DNA from 2 places in the Salinicola sp. LHM genome. Region 1 is predicted to be linked to the other one. Evidence: predicted binding sites of a transcription regulator. Region 1 holds the regulator's gene; the other holds the start of a gene.
The links. Region 1 encodes LexA, which represses DNA repair genes until DNA is damaged. Its sites were predicted from a motif close to TACTGTNTANNTANACAGTA; they were not measured.

Region 1 (8,238 bases):
TTACCGACCGCCCTGACGCGTTGACCGACATTCTGGAAGCGCGCCGCGAGATGTCCGACGGAGAACTGCTGCTGGTGAAGTTGCGCAACTGGATTCGCACCTGAGGCAACGCGGCCCGCGGCACCGACACCAACGCCAACGGCCCGAACGATATGTCTGCGCAGGAAAAAGCCGGCACGATATCCTCGCGCCGGCTCGATGGTTCTGCCGTCGGGCTCAGCCCAGTGTTTCGCCCGCCAGCATGAACCAGGTCTCCAGCACCGCGTCCGGATTCAACGACACGGAATCGATCCCCTGCTCCATCAGCCACTTGGCGAGTTCCGGGTGATCCGACGGGCCCTGACCGCAGATCCCCACATACTTGCCCTGCGCCTTGCAGGCCTGGATCGCCATCGACAGCAGCTTCTTGACCGCCGGATCCCGTTCGTCGAACAGATGCGCGATGATGGCGGAATCGCGATCCAGTCCCAGCGTCAGCTGTGTCAGGTCGTTGGAGCCAATGGAGAAGCCGTCGAAGTGCTCGAGGAACTCGTCGGCCAGCAGCGCGTTGGACGGCAGCTCGCACATCATGATGATCTTGAGAGCGTTCTCTCCACGCTTGAGACCATTGGCTTCGAGCAGATCGACGACGGCCTTGCCTTCGGCGGGCGTGCGCACGAACGGCACCATGATCTCGACGTTGTTCAGCCCCATCTCGTCGCGAACGCGCTTCAAGGCCCGGCACTCCAGCTCGAAACAGGCGCGGAAATCGTCGGAGATGTAGCGCGAGGCGCCACGGAAGCCGAGCATCGGATTCTCTTCGCCCGGCTCGTAGAGTTTGCCGCCGATCAGATTCTCGTATTCGTTGGACTTGAAGTCCGACAGCCGCACGATCACGCGCTTGGGATAGAACGCCGCCGCCAGGGTGGAGATCCCCTCGACGAGCCGGTCGACATAGAAGCTGACCGGATCGGCATAGCCTGCCGTGCGGAGATCGATGGTCTGCTGCAGGTCAGGCGAGAGCTCGTCGTAGTCCATCAACGCCCGCGGGTGCACCCCGATCATGCGATTGATGATGAACTCCAGCCGCGCCAGCCCGATACCTTCGTTGGGCAGCCCCGCGAAGGCGAAGGCCCGGTCCGGATTGCCGACGTTCATCATGATCTTGAACGGAATTTCCGGCATGGCGTCGACGCTGGTGGTCTGGCAGTCGAATTCGAGCTTGCCCTGATAGACATGGCCGGTGTCGCCCTCGGCGCAGGAGACCGTCACCTCGATGTCGTCTTCCAGCAGTTCGGTGGCATCGCCGCAGCCGACTACCGCCGGGATGCCCAGTTCGCGGGCGATGATCGCCGCGTGACAGGTTCGACCACCGCGATTGGTGACGATGGCAGAGGCCCGCTTCATGATCGGCTCCCAGTCAGGATCGGTCATGTCGGTCACCAGCACGTCGCCGGTCTGCACCTTGTGCATGTCTTCCGGCGATTCCACTAGCTTGACCTTGCCTTGGCCAATGCGCTGACCGATGGCGCGGCCATCGACCAGCACGCGGCTCTTGCTCTTGAGCGTGAACCGCTCCAGCGTGCCGCCCTCGAGATTCGACACCACCGTTTCCGGGCGGGCCTGGACGATGTAGAGCTTGCCGTCGTCGCCGTCACGCGCCCATTCGATATCCATCGGCCGACCATAGTGCTGTTCGATGGTCACGGCCTGGCGCGCCAGCTCCATCACGTCTTCATCGCTCAGGCAGAACCGCTGACGGTCCGCATGGGCGACATCGACGGTCTTGACCGACCGCCCCGCCGCGGCGTCATCGGTGTAGACCATCTTGATCCGCTTGGAACCCAGCGTACGGCGCAGCACGGCAGGCCTGCCGGCGGCCAGTGTCGGCTTGTGAACGTAGAACTCGTCAGGGTTGACCGCACCCTGCACGACCGTCTCGCCCAGCCCCCAGGCGCCAGTGACGAAGACCGCGTCCCGATAGCCGGATTCGGTGTCAAGCGTGAACATCACGCCGGACGCTGCCGTCTCGGAGCGCACCATTTTCTGCACGCCGGCGGAAAGCGCCACGTTCTCGTGAGCGTAGCCGCGGTGGACACGATAGGAGATGGCGCGGTCGTTGAACAGCGAGGCAAAGACCTCGTGGACCGCCCGCTTGACGTTGTCGAAGCCGTCGATATTGAGAAAGGTTTCCTGCTGCCCGGCGAACGAGGCATCGGGCAGATCCTCTGCCGTCGCCGAAGAGCGCACCGCCACCTTGAGATTAGGGTGCTTCGCCTGCAGCGTCTGATAGGCATCGGCCAGCGCACTTTCGAAGGCGGGCGGCAACGGCGTGTCGATCACCCACTGCCGGACTTTCTCACCCACTTTGGCCAGCATTTCGGTGTCGTCGACGTCGAGCCTGGCAAGCTCTGCGTTGATTCGATCGTTCAAGCCGTCATGGGCCAGAAATTCGCGATAGGCATGCGCCGTGGTCGCGAACCCGCCCGGCACGGTGACGCCAGCGTCCGCCAGGTTGGAGATCATCTCTCCCAGCGACGCATTCTTGCCACCAACGCGCTCGACGTCGGACATTCCCAATTGCTCGAAAGTGATGATGAACGGTTCCAAAGTCATCTCCTGGTCGTCTCGTCCGGCCATGGTCCACGGACCCTCTTCAACGGTATATGGCGCGTTCCGCTGCACCTCGATGGGCCAGAAGCTAACAGGCGATTTTCGGCTTAGCCAGAAGTTTAAGGGCGTAGAGTTTGGAGTATTTCTACAAGAATCCCGAGGTTTTCAGGATTCCTGTAGTCAGCCACGGCAAGCCGCGCCCAGAATGCCAGCGAGTTGCCCGAACAGGGAATTTCGGCCGACAATGAGCCTTCGACACACACGGATGAACGCCATGCCTCGCACTGCTTTCTTCATCTCCGACGGTACCGGCATTACCGCGGAAACGCTCGGTCGCAGCCTGCTCTCGCAATTCGAGAATACGGATTTCATCCAGGTCACCAAGCCCTACATCGACACCCTCGACAAGGCACGTTCGCTGGTCAGCATCATCGAAGCGACCGGCGAACGCGACGGCATGCGCCCCATCGTCATCGATACCATCGTCGACCAGGCGATTCGTGACATCGTCTCCCAGGCATCGGCATTCAAGGTCGATATCTTCTCCACCTTTCTCGCCCCGCTGGAAGAAGAACTGGAGACTCATTCGACCTATACCGTTGGTCGTACGCATGCGATCGGCCGCGACGATGTCTACATGCATCGGATCGAGGCGGTGAATTTCGCGCTGGACAACGACGACGGCGCGCGCACGCACCAGTACCAGGAGGCGGACGTAATCCTGATCGGCGTCTCCCGATGCGGCAAGACGCCGACCTCGCTCTATCTGGCACTGCAGTTCGGCATCCGTGCAGCCAACTATCCATTGACGGAAGACGACCTGGACGACAACGGCATCCTCAACCTGCCGCCATCGCTGGCCAAGCATCGCCATAAGCTGTTCGGGCTGACCATCGATGCTCGTCGGCTATCGGCCATTCGTACCGAACGTCGGCCCGACAGCCGTTACTGCTCGATGGACCAATGCATGCAGGAGATCGGCCAGGCCGAAGCGCTCTACCGGCGTCACAACATTCCCTACATCGATACCACCCGCTTTTCGATCGAGGAGATCTCGACGCGGATGATGAACGAGACCGGACTGCAGAGACGATTCAGCCCGCGCTGAGCGGGCCGAATCGGAGCAGGAGAAAATTGGGAAATGGCAGCCCCCGAGCACGCCGGGCTGGCGATTCGCCAACGGGTCGGGCGTGCCGTCACATCCCCTTGGGCGCGAAGATCCCCGGCGCGTTACGCCAGTACCCCTTGTAGTCCATGCCGAAGCCGAAGACATAGCGGTCGACGACTTCCAGCCCGCAATAGTCGGCCTTGAGATCGGGGGATGCCTTGCGATCGTGACGCTTGTCGACCAGCACCGCTGTCGAAATGCTCGCCGCGCCGGCTTGCCGACAGTAATCCAGGATCGCCGCCAGTGTCGCGCCCTCGTCGAGGATGTCATCGACGATCACCACGTGACGACCGGCCATGGGCACTTCCGGCGACACCCGCCAGAACAGCTCGCCGCCTCGCATCCCGCCGCGATAGCGCGTGGCGTGGAGGTAATCGACTTCCAGGGGAAACCCGAGCCGCGTCAGCAAATGCCCGGTGGTGATCAGACCGCCGTTCATGACGCAGTAGAAAACCGGCAGCTTGTCTCCCAGTTCGCGCGTGATATCGGCCGCCATGCGGTCCAGCGCTCGCTCGACCTGTGCCTGATCGATCAGACAGTCCGCACTGTCCATGACTTCCTGCATCGAGCTCAGGGCATCGATCGGTGGGGATTGAGTCATCGTTTACGATTCACCATGCAATGAGCGGCGGCAGACCATCGGATACTGCCGTCGAAGAACGAAAAACGGTGCACGTCATTCGGATTCGCTGAGCGCTTCCAGACGTACGTGGGTGCGCCGCCACCGGGAGATGGCGGCCAGCGATTCGAGGCTGGGACGCGCGCGTGCATAGCGAAGCTTGGCGATACGCTGGGCCTGTCGGCCTTCGCAGGCGGCGACGACTTCGCGCGCCGCATCGGGCGCGTTGCAGATCACGGCCATGTCGCAGCCGGCGCTCCAGGCAGCCTCGGCCCGCTCGCGGGGCGATCCGGCGGCGTGCGCCGCGGCCATGGTCAGGTCATCCGAAAAGATGGTGCCCTTGAAACCCAGCTCTTCTCGCAGCATGCCGAGCCAACTGGGCGAGAATCCGGCCGGCCGATCATCGAAGGCCGAATAGATGACATGCGCCGGCATGATGCCATCCAGCTTGCCGGCCAGCCGGGCGAAAGGAATCAGATCGTGCTCGCGCAGCTCCGCCAGCGAGCGAGGATCTTCCGCGACATCGAAGTGGGAATCCTGGCGCACTCCGCCATGGCCGGGAAAATGCTTGCCGATCGCCACCATTCCCGCCTCGTGGAGCCCCTCGATGAACGCGCCAGCCAAGGCTGTCACCACCTCGGGATCCGGCGAAAAACTCCGCGAACCGATGGCCGGCGACTGGTCGTCGTCGAGATCCAGAACCGGGGCAAAGGTCACATCGAAGCCGCAGGCCGCCATCTCCATGCCCAGCAGCCAGCCAGTGTCCTGCGTCAGCGTCAGCGCCGCTTCGGGAGACTCGACGAATTGCCGCCCCAGCGTGGCCATGGACGGAATTTGTGTCACTCCTTCCTTCAATCGCTGCACCCGACCACCTTCCTGATCGATGGCGACCAGGATATCGGGACGACATTCGCGGATCTGGCCGATCAGCCGTTGGGTAGTGGCAACGTCCGGTGTATTTCGAGCAAACAACAGTACGCCGCCAACCTCTGCACGAGAGATCAACTGCCGCTCTTCATCACGTAGCCGAGTGCCTTCGACATCCAGCATGACCGGACCGAGAGGTTGAGTCATAGCAAACACCTGAGACCATTGAGCGCCCGATTCTAGACGACACGGGGGATGCATGACAGAGGCAGCCCGCTACCGGGGCCCATTGGTCTACTCGGCGGCCGAGCCGAGCTTCTCCAACGACTCGGGTAGCGGCGCCTGCATGCCGGCGACCACCACGGGACGGAGATGCCGAATCAGCTCCCGTATCGACATGTGCTCCTGGTATTCGCTGTCGGCGATATCCCGCAAGGCATCCAGGCCGGACAAGGTAAAGACCACGGTGCCCAGCATGAAATGCAGACGCCAGAATCGCTCGGCGTCGGGAAGATCCGGCGTTGCCAGACGCAGGCACCCCACGAAGCGGCGAAACGTGTCGCCATAGTGTTCCTGGATATAGCGCCGCAGATGGCCCTGGGCCTGCGCATAAGCCAGGCCCAGCAGCTTCATGAATACCTTGAGGCTGTTGCGCTCGGCGGGGACTTCCAGAACCGTGGTGGCGAGCTGTTCCAGCAGGACTTCCAGCGGCACCTGCTTGCCCTGATAGCGGGCTTCCAGGTCATCGAGCGCCGCATTCAAACGTTCCGAGAACGGATCGAGATAACGGGCAAACACCGCCTGAATGAGCGACTTCTTGGATCCGAAATGGTAATTCACCGCAGCCAGATTGACCTTGGCCCGCGTGGTGATGTTGCGCAGCGAGGTTTCAGCGAAACCCTTCTCGGCAAAAAGGACCTCCGCCGTATCGAGAATACGCGTGACGGTATCGGGTTGGGCCATGTCATACCTCGCGCCAGAAAACGGCAACCAGAGAACAGCGACTTAGAACGATTATGATTCTAATCATTCCGCAACGGGCGGCACAATCCAGCATTTGATCGGGCCAGGGCCACGCGGCTGCCAACGCGAGACGCGAAGGACTTCCCACGCCGGCAATGACTGGATACAATTCCAGGCTGTATACATGAACACGCCTGATCGACGACCATAACGATGGCACAGGCCCGGGAGAAACCAATGGCGAGACCGCTCACCGCACGGCAGCAAAACGTCTATGACTTCATCGTCAAGACAATGAGCGAATTCGGCTACCCCCCGACGCGGGCCGAAATCGCTCGGGCCCTGGGCTTTCGCTCTCCCAACGCTGCCGAGGAACACCTGCGGGCGCTGGATCGAAAAGGCGTCATCCGCATGATCCCCGGGACTTCCCGCGGTATCCGGCTACCGGCCAATGGCAACGAAATCGAGCCCGCGGAGTCCCAGTCCCAGTCTCCCGGCTTGCCGATCATCGGCAGCGTCGCCGCCGGTAGCCCGATTCTCGCCACCGAGCATATCGATCGTTACTGCCCATTGCCGGCCGACTACTTTTCACCCAGTGCCGACTACCTTCTTCGCGTGCGCGGCCTCTCGATGAAGGATGCCGGCATCTTCGACGGCGACCTGCTCGCCGTGCACCGCACCCAGCAGATACGCAACGGCCAGATCGTCGTCGCCCGGATAGACGACGAAGTCACCGTCAAGCGCTTCCAGCGCGAGGGCAGTCGCGTCACGTTGAGCGCCGAGAATGCCGACTTCGCGCCGATCGTGGTCGATCTCGAACACCAGCATCTGGAGATCGAGGGGCTGGGGGTCGGCGTCATCCGCGGCGGCAACGGCTCCGGCCTGCATTGAGGCGCCCGCCTCCAGTTCCATGCGCAAGATTCTGCATGCCGACTGCGACTGCTTCTATGCTGCCGTGGAAATGCGTGACAATCCTGCCCTGAAAGATATTCCCCTGGCGATCGGCGGTAGCGCCGATCGACGCGGCGTCGTCGCTACCTGCAACTACCCGGCCAGAAAGTACGGCATACACTCCGCGATGCCCACGGCGCGAGCGGTGCGTCTCTGCCCGCAATTGAAAGTGCTGTCGCCGGACTTCAACAAGTATCGCGAAGTCTCGCGACAGATTCAGGCCATCTTTCACGAGTTGACGCCGCTGGTCGAGCCGCTTTCGCTCGACGAGGCCTATCTCGACGTCACGGCGGTCACCCAGTTCCAAGGCAGCGCTACCTGGATGGCCCGCTGGCTCAAGCAAGAGGCGCTCGCGCGAACGGGAATCGTCGTCTCGGTCGGCGCCGCACCCAACAAGTTTCTGGCCAAGATCGCCAGCGACTGGGACAAGCCCGACGGCCTGTTCGTGATCCCGCCGGAGGAAACGGAGTCTTTCATCACCGACCTCCCCGTCAAGAAGCTTCACGGTGTCGGTCCGGCGACGGCCGCCAAACTCGATGCCATGGGAATCGCCAGTTGCCACGACCTGCGAACCCAGCCACTGGACCGGCTACTGGATCAGTTCGGCAAGTTCGGCCGGAGACTGTACGAGCTGGCTCACGGTATCGACGAGCGGCCGGTCAACGTCTCCCGCGAACGCAAATCAGTCAGCGTCGAAACCACCTACGACCACGATCTTCCCGGTCTCGCCGATTGCCACCTGGCGCTGGAGCCTCTGATCGAGAAGCTCCACGACCGCCTGGCACGGCACGGCGACCCGGCCATTGCCAAGCAGTTCGTCAAGGTACGTTTCAATGACTTTGCCAGCACGACGCAGGAGACAGGCGCTCGCGGTATCGTCCACGCACGGTTCCATGAACTGCTGAAGAGCGCCTGGCGTCGGGGAGAGCGGCCGGTTCGGTTGCTGGGCGTGGGGGTACGCCTGATGCCGGAACCGGACCAGCGCCAGCTCGGGCTGTTCGACGACACCGATCCAAGCTCGGTGTCGCCATGAGCCTCAAGCAATAGGCATCACGAGAACACCACGGTCTTGTTGCCA
Region 2 (8,238 bases), 910 kb from region 1:
CGACAACGACGGTGACCCGCTGCTCGTCGGCGCGCTGTATCTCAGCACCGCGGCCGGTGATGAAGGAATGCGCTACTGGACGGGGACAGAGTGGGTCAACGCCTACGCCACGATCGAAGGGGTGGGCTGGTCGGATATTAGCGGCAAACCTGAGACTGCAACGCGCTGGCCGACATTTACCGAGGTAACGGACAAGCCGGCGACGTATCCGCCGTCGTCTCACCAGCACGACTGGGGGGATGTCACCAGCAAGCCAGCGATGGCCACCCGCTGGCCGGCGTTTACCGAGGTCACGGACAAGCCGGCGACGTATCCGCCGTCGTCTCACCAGCATCAGATCGGCGATGTGCAAGGGTTGCAAACCGCCCTCGACGAAGCCGGCGGCGTCGAGATCGGCCAGGCACTGCTGACGGCCAAGGAGCTGCCGCTGGGCGACACCCTGCGCATGGACGGGCTGATCTATCAGATTGCAGATTACCCTGATTTGGCGGCGCTTTTCCCGGCGCTGAAAGAAGGTTACAGCAATGTTGTATCAGGCACACCAGTGCTACCAGATGGAGGTAGAAATGTTGCCTTCAGCCCGGATGGCGGACACCTCGCTGTTGTACACGGCAGCTCACCATATCTGACAGTGATTAATACATCGGATTGGACAGTCGTAAGTGGCACCCCAACACTGCCAGATATAGGAAACGGCGTTGCTTTCAGCCCAGACGGGGGCTACCTCGCTGTTGTACACGGCAGCTCACCATATCTGACAGTGATTAATACATCGGATTGGACAGTCGTAAGTGGCACCCCAACACTGCCGAATACCGGCTACTCTGTCGCATTCAGCCCAGACGGTGCTTATCTAGCGGCGGGGCACTATGAGTCACCATGTCTGACAGTAATAAACACGTCGGATTGGTCTGTTGTTTCCGGAACTCCAACACTGCCGAATAACGGCCATGCTCTTGCATTCAGTCCGGACGGCGCTTATCTAGCAGCGGGGCATGCTAATTCCCCTGGACTAACAGTAATTGATACAAGCAACTGGTCTGTTGTTTCCGGAACTCCAGCCCTCCCAAGGTATGGTTATGCCGTTGCATTCAGTCCTGATGGATCATATTTAGCTGCTGGCTCTGATAACTCTCCGTATCTGACAATAATTGATACAAGCAACTGGTCTGTAGTTTCTGGTACACCGACACTACCTGGATCAGGTTACTCGGGGATAGTCAGAGGGCTTGCGTATACCAATGACGGCACTTACCTTGCTACATGCACTGGTTATTCGCCATATCTTAACGTGTACAATACGCTAGATTGGTCCATGGTTTCTGGAACCCCTTCGCTACGTAACGTTGGTTACGGCCACGGTGCGACGTTTAGTCCTGATGATTCCTACCTCGCTGTTGCACACGAAAGTTCTCCATATCTGACTGTGCTGTTAGGTTCAGTAAGTCAGACAGAGTTCAAAATCCCCAACCAACCCTCTGACAACAACCTGCTCGAATGGAGGATAAAGGCCCAATGACCACGATCTACGAACTCGGCGATAACAGCATCTGGACGGGCAGGTCTCGAACACTGGAAAAAGGCGAAGGCCGCCCCCGCAACTGGACGACCCGAGAACCGCCCGTCGTGCCTGATGGCCAGATGGCGCAGCTGCGCGGGCATGTGTGGGTATTGATCGAGAGCGTGCCGGAATCCGACCACATCCGTGCAATGGAAAAGGCTCGGGAGCAAGCGTTGGAACGGCTCAATGCTGCTTACAACGCCGCCGTCGCCCCGCTGGTGAAAACCTACCCGATCACCGAGATCCAATCGTGGACCGCGCAAGAGGTCGAGGCCGACGCATACCAGACGTGGGTCGATGCCGGCCGCGTCGGTGATGCACCGGCCACGCCGAAGCTAAACCGCATCCTTGCAGGTCGCAATGGCACTGACGGCACGGAAACGCTAGACGAGCTGGTCGAAAAAGTGCGGGCGAAAGTCGCGCTGTACTCTCAAGCGCTGGATCTGATGGGTCGCCGGCAACGAGGCGAGAATCTGATCGTAGCGGCCGAGACGGTGGAAGCGGTGCAGGCGGTGACGTGGGAGGGTTTGACGCCCGGCGATCTATAGCCGATCGCTTACGCAACGCGGCGGCATACTCGCATTCAGCCGCCCGGGCGGCAGGCGCTATACTGACAGCGCTCGAGTGCTGCTCGGGTCAAAGTCTAAGTAGATTCACCCGGCCCCAGCGGCCGGGTTTTTTCGTTCTGGGGCGGGGTGTTACTCGCCAAGCATCTGCGTCAGTTCGCGCTGTTCTTATTCCACTCGAATTTGCGGTCGTCCCTGAGTTGTTCTTTAGTCAAAGGGCATGCCTCTAGATCCCCTCCGCATGACAGAGCACCAATACTTTTCCTTGGCTTCGGGCTGTGTCGATGTGAGCAGTAGTGATCGTTAATCGGTTTGATATGTCTTCCTCTGTCTTGCGTCATCTCTTTACTACGGAGTAGCTTTTTCTCTACTCGATGCCAAGGGCACTTCATGTTGCAGTCTCCTGTTTTTAGTTTACTGATTGTTTTTCGTCGAAGAGTTGAGAAAATGCAAAGCGGAGAGGTTGTCAGTCTTTGTTTAGTTGAGATAGTTTTTCCATAAGACCCTTTTTTGATGTCGTGCAAGTCGAATAAATTTGCTCATGCACCGCTTCGACATTGTCACTAAATACATGCAAGGTTAGCGCCAAATTCTGACTTTCACTACTGGCTAGATCGTATGCCTCAAAGGCTAAATCAGCTGCATGCCTTTTCCCAATAAACCTGAGTGAGTGAGAGAGCGCCCTCAGCTCATGACATAAATCTATTATTTTGTATACGTTGTTTTCAATTGGTGGGTAGGTCAAGTTGACTTGATGAACCGCGGCAAGATTCAATATTTTTCCAAACTCTGCTTCTAGTTTGCTAATCAGCGTGCATAGGTAGACTGTTTGCTCATGCTTATATTTCCATTGTAGTTGCTTGTTCCATATTAAAATGCCTGCGCTGATGGTTAGCAGTGAGCCAAGTATAGTATTTGGTAAGCCAGTCAGGGCAGTCGCCATCCATTCCATATTGAGACTCCGCTTTGAGCATGGGCTATTGCAATGTTTGTCATTTCCATCGATTCATCTATAGTAATTTATCGAATCTCTAGAGGCACATTATGTGTGGACGATTCGCTTTCTACAGCATGGATTTCTCGGTGTTGGCCGAGGCCGTGGCCCAGCCTGACCTCTTCGGCAACGTCGAGCGCCGCTACAACGTGCCGCCGGGCACGTTGATCAGCGTTGCGCGTCGTGCCGACGAAGATGCGCCGGTAACGATCGAGCAGCTCTGGTGGGGATATCGGCCGGCCTGGGCCGATGCTAAAGCCCCGCAGCCGATCAATGCGAAAGCCGAGACCGTCGCCACGTCACGCTACTTCGCGTCGGCGTTCAAGCATCACCGATGTCTCATTCCCGCCGATGGCTGGTACGAGTGGGTCAAAACCGAGACACCAAAGCAGCCGCACTACCTGACACGTTCCGATAAGCAGACGCTATACCTGGCAGGCATCTGGACCGACCGGGGGGATGACCTGGCTCCCGGGGTGGCGATCATTACTGAACCGGCGCGGGGGAGTGCGAAAGATGTTCACGATCGAATGCCGCTGGCGCTTGATGATGACTCGCTCGAACCGTGGCTGGATCCGCACCTCACCGAGCGCGACGCCATCCGTGGCGTCACTCGGCATATCGACGCCGGCCTGATCCGACATTGGCCGGTCAGTACCGCAGTCAACAAGCCTGGTGATGATCGTAACGCGCAGCTCATCAATCCGCTGTAGCCGATCGCTGACGTGAAGTGTCAGCAAATTCTTACTCAACGGCATCGATTCGCGGCCGATAATTTCTATGTCACGCGCGAAAAGTCCGTGCGTGATTTCCTTTGATCGGGAATACACCCGGCCCTCGCGGCCGGGTTTTTCATCTCAGGCGTGCGATCGGCAGCTCATCCCACCGGGTGGTGTATCGCTGCGTCAATAGATTCGCTTTCAGCTTCCACGCTGCTTTGCCTTTTGTTCCGCCCAGCCGCACCGTGCCGCGTCCCATCCGCCGATTCAGCTCATCCATGACAGCCGAGGCCTTCGCCGATCGCTCACGTTCGGCGGCGCTCTTCGGGGAATCGAAGATATCGTGCTGCTGGGTAGCCTGGTCTACGAGATCCAGCATCATCACGCCGGCTTTCATGTACCGATACCCATCGCGCCAGATGCGCTTGAGGGCTACTTGAGCGGCGCCGACGATTACACGCGTGTCGTTCGATGGATGCGGTAGCTGCACGACCAGGGCAGGGTGATACTGGGCGAGATCTTCGCGATGCTTGTTCGTCTTCAGGTGAACCTGGATCGCCCGGGCCACGCTGCCCTGCTTCCGCAGCTTCTCGGAACCGCGGGCGGCGTGCGCGCGGATCGCCTGCCGGACTTCGTACGGGTCAGATGTCAGCCGGCCAAACGACCGGCTTGTCATGATGTTCTTCTTGGGCTCGCCGTAGTCATCGGTGTCAATGCAGTCGATGCCGCGCAGCTCGTAGACCAGCCGCTCTTGAACGACGCTGAACCGCGCGCGGATTCGCTTGGGATCAGCAGTGCGCAGTTGCCAGGCATTGACGATGCCGAGCTGCGCCAGCCGCTGGCCCAGCCGCCCGGACACACCCCAGAGATCCGTGACGGGCAGATCCTCGAGCACCGCGCGTGTCTCTTCGCTATCCGGCTGCATCAGACACACGCCGTCTCTCCCGGCGCCTTTCTTCGCTCGCTTGTTCGCGAGCTTGGCCAGTGTTCGGGATGTCGATAAGCCAACGCTCACCGGAATGCCGGTGTTCCGCCGCACGACACGACGCATCTCTATGCAGTGGTCGATCAGCCCGTCGAGCGCGAACCCATCGAAGCCGAGGAACGATTCGTCGATCGAGTAGATCTCAACGTCCGGCGTGAACTCTCGCAGCGTGGCAGTGACGCGCCGGCTCATGTCGCCGTAAAGCGTGTAGTTGCTCGAGACCAGAATCAGCTGCCGGCGAATGTCGGGCGGAATCTGGAACATCGGTGCTCCCATCTCGACAAGCTCTTTGGCTTCGTTCGATCTGGCGATCACGCAGCCGTCGTTGTTCGACAGCACCGCGACTGGCCGGCCTTCCCAGTCCGGGCGGAAGACGCGCTCGCAGCTGGCGTAGAAGTTGTTGCAGTCGACGAGCCCGATCATCCCCGGCCGCCTCGGTGCGAATGGATGTTGTGCGTGACCACACCCCAGACATGACACTCAGCATTCGCCAGCGGAATCGGCCGGTAGGCTTCGTTGCCGGCCAGCAGATAGGGGCGCTGGCCGATTTTCCCCAGGCGCTTGCAAGTGATCTCGCCATCTACCGCGATAACCACGGTGTCGCCATCGACTGGCTCTAGCGACCGATCCACGACCAGGATGTCGCCACTGAATATCCCGTAGCGCTCCATCGAATCGCCCGCGGCGCGAACATAGAACGTCGCACTGGGGTGCTGCACGATGTGCGCTATCAGATCGAGCTCGGCCTCGATGTAGTCATCGGCGGGCGAGGGAAAACCGGCTCGGGCCTCGCCGGCGGCGAGTGGGATCATGACAGGCTGGGCCCGCTCATCGACGCCGCCCAAGAACTCGACGGGAATCGTCATGATGCTGCCTCCGCTCCCGTCGCGTTCCAGTCGATGATCGCCTCGGCGACGCCGGTTCGTGAGACCGATACGGTGTCCAGCTCCTCGAACTCGGTGAGCAGCCGATCCCAGGCGGCGGGATCGTCGTCATCGAAGCGATAGATCGTGACGGTGTACTGCTCGCGATCACGCGCACGTGCTACCTGTTGTTGGATGCGGCGACTGAGCCTCTGGTATGACGAGGCGGCTTTGAATTGTGCGGACATGACAGCGGCTCCCTAATAATACTGTACGCGCATACAGTATCTAGCAAGTCGTGCGATGGGCAAGATGGAGGATCCGCAGGCAACAGCCGGAATCGGAACAATCCGAGACGGGGCAAGGAGTTAGATGGCATGAAAAATTCGCATGGATGCGAGACTTCTGGATGAATGGCCGGTAGATTGCGCCCGCGAAGCCATTCTGAAACCGGAAGACTGCATGCCCTGCAAGACGAAGATTGCCTGCCTTATTGCCTGTCTCGCTTTTCCAGCACCTGCTTTTGCTGACATCACGATCGGCAGCTGGAACCTCAAACACCTCGGCTGGAACAATGGCAAGCGGATCGACGCCGTCGCCGATATCGCGAAGGGCGCGGATCTCTGGGCGCTGCAGGAAGTCATGGATGAGAGCGCCGTCGCGCAGCTCGAGCAGGAGCTGGAGCGGCAGACGGGCGAAGAGTGGAGTTCGATGGCGTCGCATACAGTGGGGCGCAGCTCATACCGCGAGAGCTACGCTTATCTCTGGCGAGACAGCGCCGTCGAGTACACCCAGGGCGCCGTGGTCTATCTGGATCCCGGTGACCTGTTCGCGCGGGAGCCCTACCTGGCGGAGTTCCGCGACAAGGAGACGGGCGACAAGATCGCCATGGCCGCAGTGCATATCGTCTACGGCGACAACCGCGCCGATCGCACGCCGGAGATCCGCGAGCTGGCAAGCATCTGGGAGTGGATGCGCGAAGTCTATCCGGATAGCGCACGGGTCATCGCTGGCGACTTCAACTTGCCGCCCAGCGATTCCGCTTGGCAGCCGCTACGCGACACCGGAGCTCAGCCGGCCATTACCCGCGGCGCCACCACGTTGAGTGAGACGGACGGCCAGTACGCCAGCCTCTACGACAACTTCTGGTATGACCCTGCCGAACTCAACGTCTCCGGTATCGGCATCGTCCGCTTCCCCGAGATGCTGGGCATCGATCATGGCTCCGCACGCGACATCGTCTCGGACCACGCCCCGATCTACCTGACGACAGACGATGCCCAGCAGCAATTCCGAGGCGTGAACCAGATAGCGGGTGAGGGCGGCCAGTCGGCCGAGGCCAGCTGCATCGACCTAGATACCGCCACGCCGGCTGAGCTCGACCGGTTACCCAACGTCGGCCCGGCTCGAGCGCAAGACATCATCGACGGCCGCCCCTGGGCGAGTGTTGAAGAGCTGACCAGGATCAGCGGTATCGGCGCGTCACGGGCGCACGAGATCGCGGCTAGTGGGTTGGTGTGTGGGATGTGATTCGAACCTGGGACCTCCCCCTTAGAAGGGGGCAGGTCTATGGGGCAAAAATGGGGCAAACCGAGCGCCAAACTATGCCGATTTGGCGCTGTCGGTAGTGATAAGCGGGGAGGGCTGAGGCCAGATATGGCGCGGCTCAAGCAGTTTCGGCGCTGGATAAATCTACAGCGCACAGCATCATCGGCGTATGCTGAGTGCTCTTGCTGGAGGCCACGTCCTGCATGGTGTCTCGGAAGCTCCGTCGATTCTTGGGGCACAGAGGGGCATCGAAATGCCGGGTCGTACGGTGAAGGGCAAGGTTACCACGCCGTGGCCGGGTCCAGCACGGCGCGGGGTCGACGGCCGGCCTGCCTTAGAGGGGATCATGCCTCAGGTCTAGTGATTTCAGCCTGAGTACCTGTCGATAACTCGTTACAGTGTCAGAAACCGGCACTCGAGGACTCCCATATGGCCCGGTTGGTGCTCAACCACCTCAGCGATTCCACCTATCGACTACTGGCGACCGAGGCCAGCAAACGTAACGTCAATGTCAGTGAGCTGGCCGTGGTTCTGCTGGAGATCGCCGTCGCCGAGCTGGCGGCTCGTCAACCGGCAGTGATGACACCGCCCGTCCGGGAGCCCCGCGAGCCGGAGTGATGCCCGCTGCTATGATGGGACTGGATCGGCGGGACTCGATCAGCCACTTGTTTCGAGCCGGCTCGTTGCCGGGCGGCCGGACGAACACCTTGCCGGAAGCATGAACCGTTCAGCTCGGTGCTGGAACGAGCGATCAATACATGCCGCCGTTCACCGCGATCACCTGACGCGTGATGTAGGCGGCATCCGCCGAGCAGAGAAAGCTCACGGTGCCGGCGACTTCCTCGGCGGTCCCGGTGCGCTGCATGGGAATCAGCTTGCGGATCTCGTCGCGGGGCAGCTCATCGGTCATGCGCGTCTCGATCCACCCTGGCGCGACGCAGTTGACCGTGATGCGGCGCTTGGCCAGCTCGACGGCCAGCGCCTTGCTGGCGCCAACGATCC

Region 2: R5R73_RS05000 (DUF1654 domain-containing protein) is a predicted target of LexA. The motif match lies at 5,956-5,975, and genes of this name have one in related genera.

Annotation. Positions count from the first base shown of each region.
Region 1 covers NZ_CP140261.1:1,935,453-1,943,690, reverse strand. The annotation lists gene R5R73_RS09000 (glycerophosphodiester phosphodiesterase) at 1-104, shown strand, start outside; gene ppsA (phosphoenolpyruvate synthase) at 217-2,589, opposite strand; gene R5R73_RS08990 (pyruvate, water dikinase regulatory protein) at 2,867-3,700, shown strand; gene R5R73_RS08985 (hypoxanthine-guanine phosphoribosyltransferase) at 3,789-4,361, opposite strand; gene nagZ (beta-N-acetylhexosaminidase) at 4,437-5,453, opposite strand; gene R5R73_RS08975 (TetR/AcrR family transcriptional regulator) at 5,541-6,209, opposite strand; gene lexA (transcriptional repressor LexA) at 6,447-7,100, shown strand; gene dinB (DNA polymerase IV) at 7,120-8,193, shown strand; gene purU (formyltetrahydrofolate deformylase) at 8,211-8,238, opposite strand, start outside.
Region 2 covers NZ_CP140261.1:1,028,685-1,036,922, forward strand. The annotation lists gene R5R73_RS04970 (hypothetical protein) at 1-1,519, shown strand, start outside; gene R5R73_RS04975 (hypothetical protein) at 1,516-2,109, shown strand; gene R5R73_RS04980 (hypothetical protein) at 2,594-3,079, opposite strand; gene R5R73_RS04985 (SOS response-associated peptidase) at 3,172-3,834, shown strand; gene R5R73_RS04990 (Y-family DNA polymerase) at 3,974-5,248, opposite strand; gene R5R73_RS04995 (translesion error-prone DNA polymerase V autoproteolytic subunit) at 5,245-5,691, opposite strand; gene R5R73_RS05000 (DUF1654 domain-containing protein) at 5,688-5,936, opposite strand; gene R5R73_RS05005 (helix-hairpin-helix domain-containing protein) at 6,079-7,218, shown strand; gene R5R73_RS05010 (hypothetical protein) at 7,666-7,854, shown strand; gene fabG (3-oxoacyl-ACP reductase FabG) at 7,988-8,238, opposite strand, start outside.